Regions from separate parts of the Shewanella khirikhana genome, predicted to be linked through region 4. Evidence: predicted binding sites of a transcription regulator. Region 4 holds the regulator's gene; each other region holds the start of a gene.

Region 1 (4,929 bases), 1.9 Mb from region 4:
TTTTCACCGTTACCTGCCAATGGGCTATCACACCCGCTTCAAGGTGGCCGCGGGTTTCTATCACTTCGAACCAACGTAAATGATGCAGTGACTGCGCCGCGGCAGCCACTGCATTACGTATGGCATCGTCGCTGCTGAGGGTAGAGGAACCTGTGACTTCAACTATCTTGTAGACATGATTCATGGCAAGCCTCCTTGGGGCGGGGAAGCAGCCTTAAACTGCTACCCCGATACTGTTACCTCAGTATAGTCGCTGATTTCAGCGGCAAGCCTCAGCCCAGGCGGCGACGCAGCTCGCGGGTGGCATCCACCATATTACGCAGCGCCGGCTCCACCTCATCCCAGGTACGGGTTTTAAGGCCGCAGTCCGGGTTAACCCAAAGCTGCCGCAGCGGAATGCGCTTGGCTGCCCTTTCCATCAGCGCCACCATGGCCTCAACATCCGGTGTATTGGGCGAGTGGATGTCGTACACACCCGGGCCAATTTCGGCTGGATATTCAAAGTCTTCGAAGGCGCGCAGCAGTTCCATGGCCGAGCGGCTGGTTTCGATGGTGATCACATCAGCATCCATGGCGGCAATGGCTGCTATGGTGTCGTTAAACTCGCTGTAGCACATGTGAGTGTGGATTTGGGTGTTATCCCGCACGCAGGCAGCACTCAGTTTGAAGGAGTCCACCGCCCAGTCGAGATACGCCTGCCAGTCAGCGCGGCGCAGTGGCAACCCTTCGCGGAAGGCCGGCTCGTCAATCTGAATGATGGCAATACCCGAGCGCTCCAGATCCGCCACTTCATCGCGGATCGCCAGTGCAATCTGCTTACAGATAGTCTCGCGGCTGATATCTTCCCTGGCAAACGACCAATGCAGAATGGTCACAGGTCCGGTCAGCATGCCTTTCACCGGCTTGTCTGTCAGGCTCTGGGCGTACTCGGCCCACTCGAGTGTCATCGGCCTGGGTCGCGATACATCGCCGTAAATCAACGGCGGTTTTACGCAGCGGCTGCCGTAGCTTTGCACCCAGCCGTTTTTGGTAAAGCCAACACCGTCGAGCTGCTCACCAAAGTATTCCACCATGTCGTTGCGCTCAGCTTCGCCGTGCACCAGCACATCGATACCGAGTTTCAGCTGACGGTCGATGGTATCGCGGCACACCTGCTTGAGTTGGCTATCGTACTCAAGGGTGCTGATTTCACCTTTGCGCAAACGGCTTCTCAGGGCGCGAATGGCCGGGGTCTGCGGGAAAGAACCAATGGTAGTGGTTGGCAAAAGTGGCAGCTTAAGCCGCTGTTGCTGCTGTTGCTGACGGGCAGCAAACGCACTTTGACGCTCAAAATCGGCGCTGGTGAGTGCATCCAGCCTGGCGGCCACCGCGGCATCGGCGGCCTGGGCGCGCTCGGCGCGGCGCACCGCACATTCGGCGACAATCGCCGCAGCCTCAGCGCTATTGGGGACGGTCAGCAGGGTATCGAGACTTCTCAGCTCCAACAGCTTTTGCCTGGCAAAGGCGAGCTGACGCTTAAGTTCGGGCTTAAGGGTGGTTTCCACATCGAGATCAACCGGTGTGTGCAGCAGCGAGCAGGAAGTTGCCAGCCACAGGCGATCGCCAAGATCTCTGGCAAGCGGGGCAATACGCTCGGCAATCACATCAAGATCGGCGGCCCACACGTTGCGGCCATTGATAAGCCCCACACTCAGCACCTGTTGCTGTCCAAGCTTGGGCAAAAAGACCTCAAGCTGCTCCGGCGCAGACACCAGATCCAGATGCAGCCCCGCCACCGGCAGCGCACCGATGGTGTCGGCATGATGGGCCACTGAGCCGTAGTAGCTGGTCAGCAGCAGTTTAACCGACACACAGGTAAAAGCCTGGTACGCCGTGGCAAAGGCTGCCTGCCAGCTTTCCTCCAGATCCAGCGCCAGCACAGGCTCTTCAATTTGTACCCAGGTCACGCCCTGAGCGGCAAAACGCGCCAGCAGCTCAGCATAGGTAGCCAGCAGCTGAGGCAACAGGCTTAATTTATCAAACTCACTGCCATAGGCTTTCGACAAAAACAGGAAAGACACGGGGCCCAGAATGCAGGGTTTGGGGTCGTAGCCCAGCGCTTTGACCTCCTCAACCTCATCAAATACCTGAGTCCAGGCGATGGAAAAGGTTTGGTCGGCGTGAAGCTCGGGCACTATGTAGTGGTAATTGGTATTGAAATACTTGGTCATTTCCGCCGCCGCAGCGGCTTTGCCACTTGGTGCACGGCCACGGGCAACCCTGAACAGGGTATCCAGATCCACCTTATCGCCATCACGGTGTCGCAAAGGAATAGCATTTAAGGTCGCCGCCAGGGTCAGCACCTGATCGTAATAGGCAAAATCCCCCACCGGCAAACGTTCTACCCCAGCATCAGCCTGCCACTGCCAGTGGGTTTGCCGCAGAGCCTTGGCCTGTGCCAGCAGCTCACTCTGGGACAACTCTCCACGCCAGTATTGCTCGAGGGCGAACTTCAGCTCACGGCGACGTCCTATCCGTGGGAAGCCAAGACTATTTAATTGCATACTGTATACCTTCTTGGTTTAATATGAACACAATTCAAAGAGGGACCCCTGTTAAACAAATTTTAATAGGCGTCTGGACGTCTAGAAGTTTATTGTGGTAGTCTTCTGGCAAGCAAACGAATTGCATTCACGGGCAACATGAACAAACTTCATGTGGAGTAGAGATGATAGAGCTAAGACACCTTCGCACCCTGATGGCACTGAAAGAGAGTGGCAGCCTCGCGGCCGCGGCCAAAAAACGCTTTGTCACCCAGTCTGCCTTGTCTCATCAGATCAAAGAGCTGGAAACCCGCATCAACTCGCCTGTGTTTGTGAGAAAAAGTAAACCCCTGTCCTTTACCCAGGAAGGTGCCAGATTGCTGAATCTGGCCGAAGAAATTCTGCCGCGGGTGATGGAAACCGAATCTGTACTGAAAAAGGGGCTGGAGAGTGATGCCAACCTTATTCGGGTTGGGATTGAGTGCCACAGCTGCTTTCGCTGGTTGATGCCTGTGATGGAAGCCTTCCGGGCAGAGTTTCCTGACTCAGATCTGGATCTCTCCAGTCGTCACCTGTTCGACTCCCTCAACGCGCTGGAATCCGGCGAGCTGGACATAGTGCTGACGTCCGATCCTGTGCCCGGCCACCAACTGGCTTATCAGCATCTGTTTGATTTTGAAGTGCGTCTGGCTGTTGCCAACGAACATCCGTTGGCCAGCAAACCACAGGTGCTGCCACGGGATCTGGAAGGACTGCCGATTATCAGCTATCCGGTACCATTGGAGCGCCTGGACTTGTTCAGGCTGTTTCTGGAGCCTGCTGGCGTTACCCCAGGGGTGCAGAAAACCTGCGACCTCACCTCGGTACTGCTGCAACGCATCGCCTGCCAGGATGGTATTGCCGCCCTGCCAAGCTGGTCCATCAGCGAAGCCCAGGGACTCAGCCTGACCAGCGTGCGTCTCGGCGCTGAGGGCTTAAAACGCCCCCTGTTTGGCGCCTACCGCCGTGGCAGTGCCAACTCAAGTCAGCTGCAACGTTATCTGGAACTGGTTGCCGCCGAAGGCATTGCCCGTCAGCCGCGATAACAGCCGACTTATAGAAAAGAACCCATAAAAAAACGCCTGCATTTGCAGGCGTTTTTTTAGCATTCTTACAGTGGATTCAGCAGCAACCCACGCATCGACAACACCCGGCGCAGCACCAGACCGGCTGAGTTGGGGTTACGGGTCTGACGCAGATTGTGAGCAATCATAAACTCTTCTTTAAGCTCCTCATCCAGCCCCAGTGAATCAAAGGCTTCCAGCGTCAGCGTCTGCTGTTGGGTATCTATGATTTGCTTGATGATGCTGAGCGGGAACGACTCTTCCGACTCAGCATTGAGATAGGCAAATGCAGTCAGCGCAATGATTTGGCCGAACACGCTGAACAGCGCCAGGGTTTGCACTTCATCCGGGTCTATATGGCTGCCGACATCCTTTAAGCTGTCGACGGCAGAGGCGGCAATGCTTTCGGTCAGACGCCAGTAGCCCTGCACCAACTTTTTGTACGGCTGGGGCAGCTCATCGAGGCGCTCTTTGAGGTAAAAACTGAAGGCATAGCGGTAAATGTTGACCTGACCCAAGCGAATAAGCGCATCCTTGAGGCTGCGGTTTTTGCTGTTATTGGCCACACCACCGGCATGGGCAGTGGTTGAGCGCCACAACAAATGTGCCGCCAACGCGGGATCGCTGGACACTATGTCCACCACATTACGCACATCACCGTCTGCGATGATGGCCTTTTTCAGCGGGATAAGGATCCCGCGACGACCAATGACCTGTTCTTCATTGGCAATGATCGCCCTGATTTGAGAAAAAACCTGATGCTCAAGCTCAGTCATGAAACTAACCTATTCTTGTCCGGGCAACGAAAAAAGACCTGACCAACACCCGCCCTGGTTATTATTATCGGGGAATTTACCCATAAAATCCTGTTCTCGGTCAAGTTGATTTCCCGGGGTTTGCACTTTTTTAGCCACATGTCATCAAAAGGCACCACTTTGGCTCGCCAAACGGTAAATATCGTCGGCCAAAACCCGGTAACCAGCGTCATTTAAATGAACAGTGTCCGATTTCATGGCGCTGTCAGCCAGGAGCTTGGACAGGGTGTTTTCCAGCAGCGGCAACGAATACTCATCGGCAAGTTCGGCATAAAGGGCCGGTGGCGATAAAAACAATTGCCTGTCGGGTACGGCCACCAACAGCACCGGAATTTGCCTGCCCTGAGCTTCCCTAATCATAGCCGCCAAATTGGCTTTGAGGGCGACCTTGTCGAGGTTTCTGAGAATATCATTACCACCTTCGAGTAAGATCACCATATCGGGATGGGATTCTTCCAGCACCTCGGCAAAACGGGCAAGCCCTTCGGC
Region 2 (4,929 bases), 2.0 Mb from region 4:
TTGATGGACTTATTAAAACCCGGTCAAATGGCAACCGAAGGGAGCAAAAATGGCAGTTCAACTATCAATTGTGGCAACAAAATGGCAATCGCGCGGGCTCGCTTTCAATAGCGCTAAATTGCTGTATAGTCGGCCATAGATTGGATAACAGGCCCCCGGCATTCAGCGGTGGGCCGCAGTAATGAGCTTGAAAATGAAACGTATCGCCATTGTCGAAGATGAAGCCGCCATTCGCGAAAATTACAAGGATGTGCTGCAGTCACACGGCTATCAGGTACAGACCTTCGCCAACCGCCCCGACGCCATGGTTGCCTTTCAAACCCGCTTGCCGGATCTGGCCATTATCGACATTGGCCTTGAGGATGAAATCGACGGTGGTTTTACCCTGTGCCAGAGTTTACGTGCCATGTCTGCCACCTTGCCGATTATCTTTCTTACCGCCAGAGACAGCGACTTTGATACAGTGACCGGCCTGCGGCTTGGCGCCGACGATTATCTGTCCAAGGAAGTGAGCTTCCCACATTTGCTGGCAAGGCTTGCGGCGCTGTTTCGCCGCTGCGAGCAGCTGAGTGCCCCTTCTGAGCCGGAAAACCTGATGGTGCGCGGACCACTGACCATAGATGCCAACCGTATTCAGGTGTACTGGCAGGAGCGCCCGATCGAACTGACGGTCACCGAATTCTGGATGGTTCACGCGCTGGCGCGTCACCCCGGCCATGTACGCAGCCGCACCGAGCTGATGCAAGAGGCCAAAATCTATGTGGATGACAGCACCATCACCAGCCACGTAAAGCGCATTCGTAAAAAGTTTATTGCCGCCGATGCCGCCTTTGATTGCATAGATACCGTGTACGGCATGGGTTACCGCTGGGATAGTCAGGGCTGATGATAAGACTGCCGCTTGGCCTGCGCTCCAAGGTCATTATTCTTTCTGCGTTTTTGCTGTGCCTGCCCTGGCTTGGCTACCAATATGTGTGGGAAATGGAAAAGTACCTGCGCCACGGTCAGGAACGCACCCTGGAGGGCACCACCGCCGCGCTTGCCACTGCGCTGCACGAGCGGCCACGGCTGTTTGACAGCCAAAGCAGCTTCCTTGCCCAGGTTGAAAAACGCAAAGACCTTTACGCTCACCCGCTGTCGGGGCCAATTCAGCTGGACGGCAAACTGGATGACTGGGAGCCCTATCGGCACAAGACCATGCATTATGGCGCCGATATGCAGCTGCTGCCCCAGGCTACCAGCAAGCTCAGTTTCAACCATATGATTGGCCGCTACGGCAATTATCTGTATGCCTTTTTTGAAGTCACCGATCCGCATCCTGTGTACCGCGGCCGCAATAGCCTGAGGGTCGACAGAAACGATCATCTCGCCATTGCCACCCTGGATGGCGCCGGATTTTTCCACCGTTACGTGGTCTCAACCCAAAAAGATGGCTGGGTGAATGCCTTTGAGCTGCCTGCCGATGCGGCATTGAGCCTGCCGGCGTTACCCGAAGTGCGTATTCAGGGCCAATGGCACACTTCCGCCACCGGCTACAACATCGAGCTTAGGATCCCGCTGGAAATGCTTGGCGGCAAAATCAGTTTTGCGCTGCATGATGTCAACAATCCCCGAACTCGCGATATCGAAGGTATTACCGGCACCTCGGCCACAGATACCCCGGATAATTTGGGCACAGTGCTGGTGCCTTCTCCGGAGATCGAAGCAATTATCAAGGGGATGAGCCATAACAGCGCCCGTATATGGGTGGTGGATCGCCATGGCCGGGTGCTGGCACGCTCGGGTGATATCCGCAATGGCGACAGTGTCTGGACCCGCGCCATCGAAAACGACAAACCCGAAGGCATGCTGGAGCACTTTGTGCAGCAGTATCTTTACCCGCTTTACTACCGGGTGCTGACCAAGCCGCCAAAGGACTTTATCGATGGCCTGCAGGATTCCACCGAGCTTGAAGGCAGCCATATTCAGCGTGCGCTGAACGGTAACCCCGCCAGCACCTGGCGCCTTACCCCGGACAATAAGGCCGTGGTCCTCGCGGCGGCCAGCCCCATTTGGATTGACGATAAAGTAATGGGCGCCGTGGTGGCCGAAGAAACAACCCATGGTATTCGCACTCTGCGTAACAGAGCGCTGGAAAAACTCTTCAACGTGATTTTGACCATCATGAGCATGGGCACCCTGGCGCTGTTTTTCTTCGCATCCAATATTTCAAGCCGGATCAGGAATTTGCGCGATCAGGCCGACAGTGCCATTGATGCCCAGGGCCGGGTAAAAGCCAGCATAGTGCCATCCAAATCGCTGGATGAAATTGGCGATCTGTCACGCTCACTTTCCGGCATGGTGCAGCGGTTATCCCAGTACACCCAGTATCTGGAAAACATGTCCTCTCGCCTCGGCCATGAACTGAGAACGCCGGTCGCCGTGGTGCGCTCAAGTCTCGAGCACCTGTCGATGCAGCCGCTCGGGGAAGATAAGCAAAAATACGTTGAGCGGGCCCAGGAAGGAGTCAGTCGCCTGAGTCTTATTCTGGCCAATATGAGTGAAGCCACGCGGCTTGAGCAGTCGCTGTCCCAGGCCGAAGCCATCAGTTTCGATGCCTCGAGGGTTATCCGAGGCTGTGTGCAGGGCTATCAGCTCACCTATCCTCAAATCCGTATTCAGCTCAGTGAAGCTGACGGCAATTATCAGATGAAAGGCGTGCCCGAATATCTGGCGCAGCTGCTCGACAAGCTCTTTAGTAATGCACTGGAATTTATGGAAAAAGACTCGACCATCGAGATATCGCTTGGTCATAGTCAGCGGCAAATTAGCCTGAGTGTCGCCAACAAAGGCCCCTTGCTACCCGCGGACATGGCCGAGCGGATATTCGACTCAATGATCACCGTTCGCCCCGCGACTCAGGACAGCAAACCACACCTGGGCCTTGGGCTTTATATCGCAAGACTGATTGCCGATTTCCACGGCGGCAGCCTCAGCGGCAGTAACCAGCCCGCTGGTGATGGAGTAATTTTCACCTTGTTGCTGCCCCAGCACTGATGACATTGCTGATGATTGTCCGCGATTGCGGCAACACTAACTGCGGGCTAAACAGGACTACCGAAACAGCATTCCTGCATCTGTGGTAAGTTTTTGTGCAGCCTGACGACTTGCTGCATTGGGATATATGCTGAAGACAGATAGAAAATAGACAGAAACAGTCAGAAAAGAAGGGAAAACATCGGGAAAGAACAAGCAAAAACGCAGAGCGTAAGCCGGGGCTGCCGTGCCTTTGCAATCAGGCTTTGCTTTACCTTGATGCCTTCAATCACTCGCATTTAGCCATCTACATGGTAAGATGGCCAAATTATACGCCTTGAGGTACAGGATATACCTATGAGAGAGAAAAGCCTGAAAACCGCCACCAAGATTGTCAGCTTGGGCCGTGATAAAAAGTACAGCAAAGGGGTAATTAACCCGCCTGTGTTTCGCGCCTCCACCATAGTGTTCGACTCCCTCGAGGAGATGCGCTTTGCCGCCAGGAACAAGCACAATGGTGAGATGTTTTACGGCCGTCGCGGCACCCCTACCCACTTTGGTTTTCAGGCCGCCATTGCTGAGCTGGAAGGCGGTGCGGGCACGGCGCTCTACCCAAGCGGCGCCGCCGCCATTGCCGGCAGCCTGATGGCGTTTCTCAAGAGTGGCGATCACCTGCTGATGGTTGACAGCGCCTACGAGCCTACCCGGGATCTGTGCGATAAGGTGCTTAAAGGCTACGGCATCGAAACCACTTATTACGATCCGCTCATCGGTAAGGATATCGCCGCACTTATCCGCCCCAACACCAAGGTGCTGTTCCTCGAATCACCCGGCTCCATCACCATGGAAGTGCAGGATGTGCCAACCCTGGCGCGTATTGCCCACGAGCATGGCTTGATTGTGATGTTGGATAATACCTGGGCCTCACCTATCAATTCACGTCCGTTCGAGATGGGCGTGGATATTTCGATTCAGGCTGCCACCAAGTACATCGTTGGCCACTCGGACGTGATGATGGGCACGGCGACGGCCTCTGAACAGTACTGGGATCAGCTCCGTGAACACAGCTATCTGCTGGGGCAAACCACCTCGGCGGACGATGCTTATCTTGCCGCCCGGGGCCTGCGTACCCTGGGCGTACGTATGGCGCAGCACGAAAAGAATGCCCTTGCGGTTGCCAACTGGCTGCAAAGCCGTCCTGAAGTTGACCACCTGCGCCATCCGGCCTTCCCCAGCTGTCCGGGGCACGAGTTCTTCAAGCGCGATTTTTCCGCCAGCAATGGTCTGTTTTCCTTTGTGCTCAAAGAAGGCACTGCCGAGGCCATGACCGCCTTTGTGGAAGGCATGCACCACTTCAAAATGGGCTTTTCCTGGGGTGGTTATGAAAGCCTGATATTGTGGGTATCGGGGATCCAGAACATTCGCTCGGCCACCCGCTGGGATGCCAGCAAACCGCTTATCCGGGTGCATATCGGCCTTGAAGATCCCGAGGATTTGATAGCCGATCTCGAAGCCGGTTTCGCGCGCTACCACGAGGCGATGGCGGGCAAATAATCCAGCTGGCGTACGTTTATAACAAAAACCTCACTTTTGTGAGGTTTTTTTCTAAGTGAAACACTCACCCAAGGGAATTGTTAAGTTTCAGTTAATGATTGGACACTAGCTTAGCCGCGATCAGCAAAGACCACATTAATAAAAAGGAACTGACATGAGCATTTCATTCAACAAATCTGTGATTGCCGGCGCCCTGCTGGCGCTTGCCGGCACTGCGGTTGCCGGTGAAGGCCACTGGTCATACGAAGGCAAAGGAGCCCCTGAGCATTGGGGTTCACTGAAAAAAGAATTTGCCCTGTGTAAACAAGGCGTGAACCAAAGCCCAATCGACATTCGTGCCCAGGCCGATGCCGATTTGTC
Region 3 (4,929 bases), 1.8 Mb from region 4:
AGCGATTTGCTCTACTGGCTGGTGAGTCGGGCCGTCTTCGCCCAGACCGATAGAGTCGTGGGTGTAAACCTGGATGTTCTGCACCTTCATCAAGGCAGCCATACGCGTGGCGTTACGGGCATATTCCATAAACATCAGGAAGGTAGCGCCGTATGGCACAAAGCCGCCGTGCAGAGCGATACCGTTGATGATGGCGGTCATACCGAACTCACGCACACCGTAGTGCAGGTAGTTACCGCTGGCATCGTCACCTGTGATGGACTTGGAAGCCGAGTACATGGTCAGGTTGGATGGGGCCAGGTCGGCACTGCCGCCGAGGAATTCAGGCAGCATGGCGCCGAAGGCTTCCAGGGCGTTTTGTGAGGCTTTACGGGAAGCGATATTGGCAGGGTTGTTCTGCAACTTCTCGATATAGGCCTGGGCTTCTGCGCCGAAGTTGGCTGGCAGTTCGCCGTTCACGCGGCGCTGGTATTCTGCGGCCAGCTCTGGGTAAGCAGCGGCGTAAGCGGCAAACTTGGCATCCCAGGCTTTTTCAGAAGCGATACCGGCTTCTTTGGCATCCCACTCGGCATAAATGTCAGCAGGAATAACGAATGGATCGTGCTTCCAGCCGAGGAATTCACGGGCGGCTGCGATTTCAGCATCGCCCAGTGGCGCGCCGTGACAGTCGTGTGAACCGGACTTGTTTGGAGAGCCGTAACCAATCACAGTCTTACAGCAGATAAGGGTTGGACGAGGGTCAGCCTTGGCCGCCTTGATGGCAGCGTCGATGGCGTCGCTGTCGTGACCGTCAACACCGGCAATCACGTGCCAGCCGTAAGATTCGAAACGCTTTGGCGTGTCGTCGGTGAACCAGCCTTCAACGTGACCGTCGATAGAGATGCCGTTGTCATCCCAGAAGGCAATCAGTTTGCCCAGACCCAGGGTGCCTGCCAGAGAGCAAGCCTCGTGGGAGATACCTTCCATCAAGCAGCCGTCACCCATGAACACGTAGGTGAAGTGGTCAACGATGTCGTGACCGTCACGGTTGAACTGAGCAGCCAGCACTTTCTCAGCAATGGCCATACCCACGCCGTTGGTGATGCCCTGACCCAGAGGACCCGTGGTGGTTTCGATGCCTGGGGCATAACCATACTCAGGGTGGCCTGGGGTGCGAGAGTGCAACTGACGGAATTGCTTTAGATCGTCAATAGACAGGTCATAACCGGCCAGGTGCAGCAGCGAGTAGTGCAGCATGGAGCCGTGGCCATTGGAGAGGATGAAACGGTCGCGATCGGCCCACTGTGGATTGGTGGGGTTGTGCTTCAGATGACCGCGCCAAAGGACTTCGGCAATATCAGCCATCCCCATTGGGGCACCGGGGTGACCGGAGTTGGCCTTTTGAACGGCGTCCATGCTGAGGACACGGATAGCGTTGGCGAGTTCTTTACGAGACATGCTCTCTCCTGCTTGTATTGAGGCTTTTCGGGCAATTGTGGGCACATATTTTCCCTTAACAGGGCTTGTGGACGCAAATTTAAATTTCCACCACAGTCGTAGAAAAATCACAGTTGCTTTTATGCAGCGGCCGCTACAGCAAACTATAGTCAAGAGGGCGTGCCAACTTAGCCCTTTATCACGCTGAATTTGTTGAATTTAATAATTTCCTTTGCCAAAACAGCCCACTGACAGTCAGGCATCTGGGTCACAAATGGCACTAAATTTTCCCAAACGGGGGATGATCGTGGAGAGAAATTCAACTAAAATGGCCGTCTAGATGTAGATGCTTCTACACGTTTAACGCTTAAAGACGAGATTTTCCAAACATGGCAAAACACTTGTTTACCTCTGAGTCGGTCTCAGAAGGTCATCCCGATAAAATTGCAGACCAGATCTCCGATGCCGTACTCGACGCTATCCTGGCCCAGGATCCCAAGGCCCGCGTTGCGTGCGAAACTTACGTAAAAACCGGTATGGTAATGGTGGGCGGTGAAATCACTACCTCTGCCTGGGTTGATATCGAAGAACTGACCCGTAACACTGTCCGTGAAATTGGCTACGTTCATTCTGACATGGGCTTCGACGCCAACTCCTGTGCGGTTCTGAGCGCCATCGGTAAGCAGTCTCCCGACATCAACCAGGGTGTTGACCGCAGCGACCCACGTGAACAGGGCGCCGGCGACCAGGGTTTGATGTTTGGCTACGCCAGCAACGAAACCGACGTGCTGATGCCAGCCCCAATCACCTACGCCCACGCGCTGGTGAAGCGTCAGTCTGAAGTGCGTAAAGACGGCACCCTGCCTTGGCTGCGCCCAGACGCCAAGTCTCAGGTAACCTTCGCCTACGATGAAGGCAAGATTATCGGCATCGATGCCATCGTACTTTCTACCCAGCACTGCGACTCTGTGTCTCAGTCTGATCTGGTAGAAGGCGTGATGGAAACCATCATCAAGCCTGTGTTACCTGCCCAGTGGCTGAACAAGGACACCAAGTTCTTTATCAACCCAACTGGCCGTTTCGTTATCGGTGGCCCTATGGGTGACTGTGGTCTGACTGGTCGTAAGATCATCGTTGACACCTACGGCGGCATGGCCCGTCACGGTGGCGGCGCTTTCTCCGGTAAAGACCCATCCAAGGTTGACCGCTCAGCCGCATACGCTGCCCGTTATGTTGCCAAAAACATCGTGGCTGCCGGTCTGGCTGACCGCTGTGAAATCCAGGTTTCCTACGCCATCGGCGTGGCCGAGCCAACGTCCATCAGCATCGAGACCTTCGGTACCGGTAAGCTGCCTGAAGAGAAACTCATCCAGCTGGTGCGTCAGCACTTCGACCTGCGCCCATACGGCCTGACCGAAATGCTGAACCTGGCCCGTCCTATCTACCAGGCGACTGCCGCATACGGCCACTTCGGCCGCAGCGAGTTCCCCTGGGAGCAAACCGACAAGGCCGAGGCCCTGCGCGCAGACTCAGGTCTGTAATCAGGCACTTGCCCATAAAAAACCGCCGAAAGGCGGTTTTTTATTGTCCTGAATTGGGTATCAAGATGCGGCTGCACGGCCTTGATAGCGCTATCAGCAGTGATCGAAATGGGCGGTTTCCACCAACATAAAACCAAGCTGAGATTCAGGCACGGCCACCATTTCAAGCACGGTCAGCTCAGAAGCTGCTGGCAGTTCCTGGTATTCCCAGCATCCCTGCCAGTGATTCACAGCGCCACAAAATACCCCCTGCCCGTCTGCAAGCAGCCAATAGCCTTCACGCGGCATACCACCACGAAATGCGCTGACCTCAAGACCTTTATGCTGACACAGGCTGAAGGCGAACCTGAGTTTATCCCAAGCACTTAACGGATGATGGGCGTAGGGTGCCAGTAAGGATTCAATTGGGGTGGGACTTACAGCCATGGTTCTCCCTGTTGGTCGGCGCTGTATTCACTACTGTCGCTGGAGGCATCATTGTGCAGCATGGCGTAGGCGCGGGCAATCTCGGCCGGCATCGCCTTGGCATACAGCCACCCCTGCACATAACCTACACCGGCGTTGGCCACAAAGGTGGCTTCGGCCTCGGTTTCCACCCCTTCGGCCACCAGCGCAAACCCCAGGTTCTGACACAAATCGCACACCTGACAATAGAGCACCCGCCCCTTATCTTCCTGCGCCTTGGCCAGCATGCTGCGGTCTAATTTAATGCCGTCCACCCCGATTTGAGTCAGCAGGCTAAGGCTCGAAAAACCGGTGCCAAAGTCATCCAGCAGGAAACGGAACCCCAGGGTTTGCAATTGCTCAATCGACTTGTTGATGCCATCCAGATCCTTCATAAAGGCGCTTTCGAGGATCTCTACCTCAATTTGTGCCGCATAGCGTCCAAGAGCGGTTCTGAGGCGATCGAGCATTTGCACATCGTTGAGATTATTGGGGTCAAGGTTGATGCTCACCTTGGGCTGAAAACCCATTTTCTCCCAACGAGTTAAATCTTCTGCCACCGTGGTTATCACAAAGCGATCAATCACGTGGGAAAAGCCCGCCTTCTGGAAGGCATCGATAAACCAGGGGCCTTTTATCTGACCATGGGCATCTTTAAGCCGCAGCAAGGCCTCGAAACCGACAACCTTTTTCTCCGGCAACTTGAGTTTGGGCTGATAGTAGATAAGCAGTTCACCGGACAGCACTTCACGGACAGTTTTTTCAAGGTTGCGGCTGGCTGCCAGGGTCTCCGACTGATTACGGCTGTACTGACGTTCAGACAGACGCTCAATGTCATATTGCAGCTCGGCGCGTTTAATCAGCTCTCTATCGAAGCTGTTGGTATCGGTAAACACACTGTAGCGGCGGATAAAGGGGCGATAGACAAACACCCCGATGATGACCAACAGAATTTGCAGCAAAATAACCCCAAAGCCACCGGAGGCAATCCAGCTGTTGAGGAAAATCGGCGTCACCCAGGGGAATGGCCTGCCATCGAATTGCATCAGCCCGGTTTGCAATACCGACCAGGCCAGCAGCACGTTTAGGCAAGGCAGGACAACGAACGGCACCGCCATGCGCAGGTTAAACACAATCGGCAGGCCATAGATCAGCAGCTCGTTGATATTAACCAGCGAAAAAGGGGCCGCGATTTTGGCTAGGTTTCGGCTTTGGGCATCACGACTTTCAAGGAAAATGGCAATAAGTAATGGAATGGTGGCACCGCTGCCGCCAAGCAGCACAAAAAGGTCCATAAACTGGCTCAGCGTCAGACCGGGAGCTATCAGCTGCTGGCCATTGTCAGATCCCATCAGCAGCAGATACGCATTATCGCCATGCACCCCAAAACACCACAGCAAATGGGTCACCAACACCCGAAACAGCACCTGCCCAAGCGCTCCGAACTCGCCAATGGCATCAAGCAGCGGCGTGCCGGCAAACTGCATCCCCAGAGTTACCCCATGCAGCACCAGCAACACCAGCACAA
Region 4 (4,929 bases):
GCTCGGTGATGTCGATTGGGGTGATAGCGCTCCTGGCTTACATTCCGCTGACCTTTGCCTATGCGCTGGTGGTTCTCAAAGATGAGCTGCCAAAGTGTGGTCTGGGCTTCCTCGGCGGCCTTGCCGATAGCCTTGGCAAGCTTCGCGGCACGCTGGAAGGGGCGCTCTTTGTGCTGTCGCTGGTGGTGGGGGCTTATACAGGTTTCCTGATTTCTGCGATGAATGCCTATCCTATGCTCAATACTGCGGTGCTGCCTGCGCTGTTTTTGGTGTCTGGCTTGTCGGCAGGTGCGGCGGCCAACAGCTTGCTGGCGGTACTCATGTTTGGTGGCGATAAGCATACCAGCCAGGCTTCAGGCGACAATTCTGGAGATCCTGCGGGCGACCTTGAGCGGCAGCACGCCTTTGAATTGCCGGTGATGGGCATGGAAATGCTGTTCCTGTTTATGCTGTTTACTGCGCTGTATTTCAAAGGCGGCGCGGCGGCAGCGGCGCTGGCATCCCTCTCCGGTGGGCTGTGGGCCGCCGTGTTCTGGATTGGGGTGGTGGCTATCGGTTTTGGGGTGCCACTGCTGATGCGCCTCAGCGGTAAACATGGTCGCAGCGCCATGGTAACCGCAGCCTGCGCCAGTCTGATTGGGGTGCTGGCACTGCGGCATTTCATCCTTTATGCCGGTCAATCTTACCTGTCCTGACCGCTTGAATCGATTCAGCCAAAAGCCCGCGTTTTGCGGGCTTTTTTTGCGTAAATTTTCCGCCAATCCCCCACGGCTGAACTACGCTTTTAGGAGGCTTGCTGTATGCCGTAAAAGAACGATGCCGGGGGGAGAAAGGGATGAAAACAAAGCTCGTGGCAGCCTCGTTGGGGCTGATGTTCAGCCAGTATGGATTGTGCGCGCAGGACGTTTTTGAGGCCCGCAGTGACGCCATGGGCGGCACTGGTGTGGCGTCGGCCAGCTTGGAGGCGGCCCCCTGGATGAATCCGGCGCTGTTGTCGTTGCCTGGTTATACCGAAGGGGACTTTGGCCTGCTGATCCCTGTGCTTGGGGCCGAGGTGTCGGACAAAGACAATATGTCCGATAAGTTCGACACCCTCGAAGATAACTACGACGGCCTGGATGCGGCCATCAATAACGGCGATGTGGATGCCATAGATACCTACCGCGCTGCACTACTGGCTGACCTTAAGGGGCTTGATGGCAACACCGCGTATGCCTCGGCCGGTATCGGTTTTAGCTTTGCCATGCCCACCAAGGGTATGAGCTGGGGCGTGTATTATCGCAGTTATCTCGATGGCGTCGCGGTGGCGGATATCAGCGATACCGATCTGATACTGCTGGAAACCCTCGACCCCATGAATCCCCCTGAGCTCGATGACCTGACCTCCCAGGGGCGGGTGATTGCCGGTGCTTCTTCGGAGCTGGCGCTCTCGGTCAGCATGCCACTGTCGATAGTGAATATGCCGGTCACCATCGGCCTGACCCCCAAGCTGCAGCGGCTCGACAGCTTCAACTACGCCGTCAGTGCCAACAACTTTGATGCGGGCGACTTCGACAGCGACGATTACCGCAACGATGACACTGGATTCAATCTGGATGCCGGTCTTGCCATTATGCCGATGCGTGGCCTGACCCTGGGCTTGGTGGGGCGTAATTTAATCGAGCGCGAGCTGGAAACCGTGGAGTCGGAAGGGGTGCAGCTTAAATACCGCGCTGGCCCCATGGTGACACTGGGTGCCGCTTACACCACCGCCAGTTGGCAGCTGAGCACCGATTTGGATTTGACCGACAACGAAAAGTTTGTCGGCCTTGAAGGCACCAAATACTGGCGTTTTGGCGGAGAATGGCAAGCGCTCGACTGGCTGTCGCTGAGGCTTGGTTATCGCCAGGATCTGAATGATATGACTGCCGATATTTACTCGGTGGGCACAGGTTTTCAGATTGGCGAAGGCTTCAAGCTCGACCTCACCGGGATGTGGGGCGACAATGACACCGTCGGCGCCGTATTGCAGAGCTCATATCACTTTTAACGGCCAACTGTGTGACGGCACCTAAGTTCAGAGCTCGGCCAGGGACTTCAGTGTCAGCAGCAGGGCGCTGAGACTACATAAAACCAGGGTTGCGACTCTGGTTTTTTGTTTATCGACTCTGCCAAGCAGTTTACCAGCAACCCAATAACCGGCAACGACCGCGGGCAACAGGGTAACGGACCACCAAAGCTGAGCTTCGGTTACCAGCCCGGCAAAGGCCAGAATACTCAAGGCAATCAGCGAGCTGAAAATGAAAAAGGCGGACAGGGCCGCACGGAACTTGCCGGGGTCTTTGCCTGCCAGCAGTATTGCCATCGGTGGCCCGCCAATGGCGGCGATGGTACCAAACACGCCGGAGACAGTGCCGGCAACAAACAGGGTCACGCGGTTAATGGGCGCGCTCAGGCGCAGCAGGCTCAGGGCTACCGCCAAAAATACGATAGTGGCGATGGCGAGGCCAAGTACCGGTGTGGGCGCGGCAAGCAGCAATGCTGCGCCAAAAAGTCCGCCGGGGATCCGCCCCAGCAGCGCATATTGCAGCCCGGAAAACTCAAGGGCGCTGCGCTCTCTCAGTAAGGTGAGCAGGGCAATGGAGAAGCCCATCAGAATCACAGGCACTGGCACCAGTTCGGGCTCGACCAGATACAGCAGCGGGCTTGCCACCACGGCAAGACCAAAACCAATCAGGCTTTGGATTAGCGCACCACTGAAAATAATTAACAGCGCCAGCACCAGAGTGAGAGGATCGGACAACATTTACCAGCTCCTGAAACGACACAAGGACCCGGCGGGGTCCTTGTGCTAGTGTGGAAGGGAGGCTTACTCCATGTCTTCCCATTCGATGCCCATCTCATCCATCAGCTTTTTGGCCTCGGAAGGAATAGAGTCGGGCTTATCCTTGGACAGATCATCGTCGTTTGGCAGTGGCTGGCCGGTATAGGCGTGGAGGAAAGCCTCACACAGGAGCTCACTGTTGGTGGCATGACGAAGGTTGTTAACCTGGCGGCGGGTGCGCTCGTCTGTCAGGATTTTCAACACTTTCAAAGGAATGGAAACGGTGATCTTTTTCACCTGCTCATTCTTTTTGCCGTGCTCAGCGTAAGGGCTGATGTATTCGCCATTCCATTCAGTCATTGACTCACCTGTTAAATCCAAATTTCGCAGCAGATTTTAAACCCTTACGAAATACAGTCAAATTATTGCTGCGAAAACGCACCAAACATCAGTAGATTTCCTGATGTTTGGACGTCTAAACGTCTCGATGCCTATTGACGATTGGCGTCCGCTTGAGTTAATTTAGACGTCCAGACATCTTTATTTCCGTCGTCGACTATCCGGAGGAACACAGAATGACACAGCGCAAAGCAGCCACCATCGCGGTGCGTCAGGGCATCGAGAGCGACACCCAGCATGGCGCCGTGGTTCCTCCCATTTATCTGTCGACCAATTATTCCTTCGATGGCCACAAGAATCCGCGCAAGTTCGACTACAGCCGCTCGGGTAATCCGACCCGCTGTATTCTGGGCGAAGCCCTGGCTGAACTTGAACAAGGCGCGACCGGCGTTGTGACCTGTACCGGCATGGCCGCCATTACCTTGGTGACCAGCCTTCTGGGGCCGGATGATCTCTTGGTTGTGCCCCACGATTGTTACGGTGGCAGCTATCGTCTGTTCACCAATCTCGCCAACAAAGGCGCCTTCAAGCTGGCGGTTGTAGATCAGACCGATGAGGCTGCATTGGCGGCCGCCATTGCCCAAAAGCCTCGGATGGTATGGCTTGAAACCCCATCCAACCCACTGCTGCGGGTCGTGGATATTCAGGCCATCAGCGATGCCAGCCACGAGGTGGGCGCCCTGGTGGTGGTGGACAACACCTTCTTGTCGCCGATTTTGCAGCAGCCGTTGCTGCTCGGTGCTGACATAGTTATTCACTCCACTACCAAGTACATCAATGGTCACAGCGATGTGGTTGGCGGCGCCGTGATTGCCAAGGACGCCGAGCTGGGCGAGACCCTGCACTGGTGGTCCAACACCCTGGGGCTGACCGGCAGCGCCTTCGACAGCTACCTGACCCTGCGCGGCATTCGCACCCTGGGTGTGCGGGTACGTGAGCATCAGTCCAATGCCCAGCGCATTGTTGAAGTGCTGAAAAACAGCCCGCAGGTGAGCAAGGTCTACTACCCGGGGCTTGCCGACCACCCTGGCCATGAAATTGCCGCAAGACAGCAAAAAGGCTTTGGCGCTATGCTGAGTTTTGAGCTGGTGGGCGGCGAAAAAGAAGTGGTGGCGTTCCTTGAATCGCTGCAACACTTCAGCGTGGCAGAAAGCCTGGGCGGAGTGGAATCCCTGATTGCCGTACCCGCAACCATGACCCACAGAGCCATGGTGCCAGAGGCCCGCGCCGAGGCCGGAATTAAAGACACCCTGCTGCGCCTGTCGGTGGGGATTGAAGATGCAGAAGATTTAGTGGCCGACATCAAGGCCGCCCTGGCTGCCGTAGCAGCCTGTTAAATAGGAGTCAGTGATGGCGCGTTGTCATTTGCATAAGTTTGGTGGCTCCAGTCTGGCCGATGCTGACTGTTACCGCCGCGTGGCCCATATCCTGCTGACCCAGGGGCACAGCGACGATCTGGTGGTGGTGTCTGCCGCCGGTAAAACCACCAACTTTTTGTATAAGCTGCTTTCGCTGCGCGATGCCAAAGAGCTGTGGCAGGAAGAATTGCAGGTGCTGATAAGCTATCAGCAGACCCTGATTGAACAGCTGCTCAGCGCCGAGCAGGCCCGCCATCTGCGTGAGCGCCTGTCTACCGATAAGGCGCAGTTGGTCAGCCTCTTGTCGCTGGAAACCCTCAACGATTATCAAACCAGCCATGTGGTTAGTTTTGGCGAGCGTTGGTCAGC

The links. The regulator MetJ, encoded in region 4, represses methionine synthesis genes. The targets are predictions, from matches to a motif close to TAGACGTCTAGACGTCTA.
Region 1: the regulator MetJ is predicted to act here: its motif matches at 2,618-2,635, upstream of metE (5-methyltetrahydropteroyltriglutamate--homocysteine S-methyltransferase).
Region 2: the regulator MetJ is predicted to act here: its motif matches at 3,345-3,362, upstream of STH12_RS08460 (cystathionine beta-lyase).
Region 3: the regulator MetJ is predicted to act here: its motif matches at 1,746-1,763, upstream of metK (methionine adenosyltransferase).

The regions. Positions count from the first base shown of each region.
Region 1 is NZ_CP020373.1:2,869,650-2,874,578, forward strand. It holds gene STH12_RS12520 (dodecin) at 1-184, opposite strand, end outside; gene metE (5-methyltetrahydropteroyltriglutamate--homocysteine S-methyltransferase) at 273-2,543, opposite strand; gene STH12_RS12530 (LysR family transcriptional regulator) at 2,708-3,607, shown strand; gene STH12_RS12535 (HDOD domain-containing protein) at 3,673-4,401, opposite strand; gene STH12_RS12540 (GDSL-type esterase/lipase family protein) at 4,546-4,929, opposite strand, start outside.
Region 2 is NZ_CP020373.1:1,942,325-1,947,253, forward strand. It holds gene pdsR (proteobacterial dedicated sortase system response regulator) at 194-886, shown strand; gene pdsS (proteobacterial dedicated sortase system histidine kinase) at 886-3,036, shown strand; gene STH12_RS08460 (cystathionine beta-lyase) at 3,373-4,569, shown strand; gene STH12_RS08465 (carbonic anhydrase) at 4,724-4,929, shown strand, end outside.
Region 3 is NZ_CP020373.1:3,005,870-3,010,798, forward strand. It holds gene tkt (transketolase) at 1-1,437, opposite strand, end outside; gene metK (methionine adenosyltransferase) at 1,806-2,957, shown strand; gene STH12_RS13135 (hypothetical protein) at 3,051-3,383, opposite strand; gene STH12_RS13140 (EAL domain-containing protein) at 3,374-4,929, opposite strand, start outside.
Region 4 is NZ_CP020373.1:4,798,616-4,803,544, forward strand. It holds gene nrfD (NrfD/PsrC family molybdoenzyme membrane anchor subunit) at 1-695, shown strand, start outside; gene STH12_RS21025 (conjugal transfer protein TraF) at 836-2,029, shown strand; gene STH12_RS21030 (sulfite exporter TauE/SafE family protein) at 2,057-2,785, opposite strand; gene metJ (met regulon transcriptional regulator MetJ) at 2,849-3,163, opposite strand; gene metB (cystathionine gamma-synthase) at 3,379-4,539, shown strand; gene STH12_RS21045 (bifunctional aspartate kinase/homoserine dehydrogenase II) at 4,553-4,929, shown strand, end outside.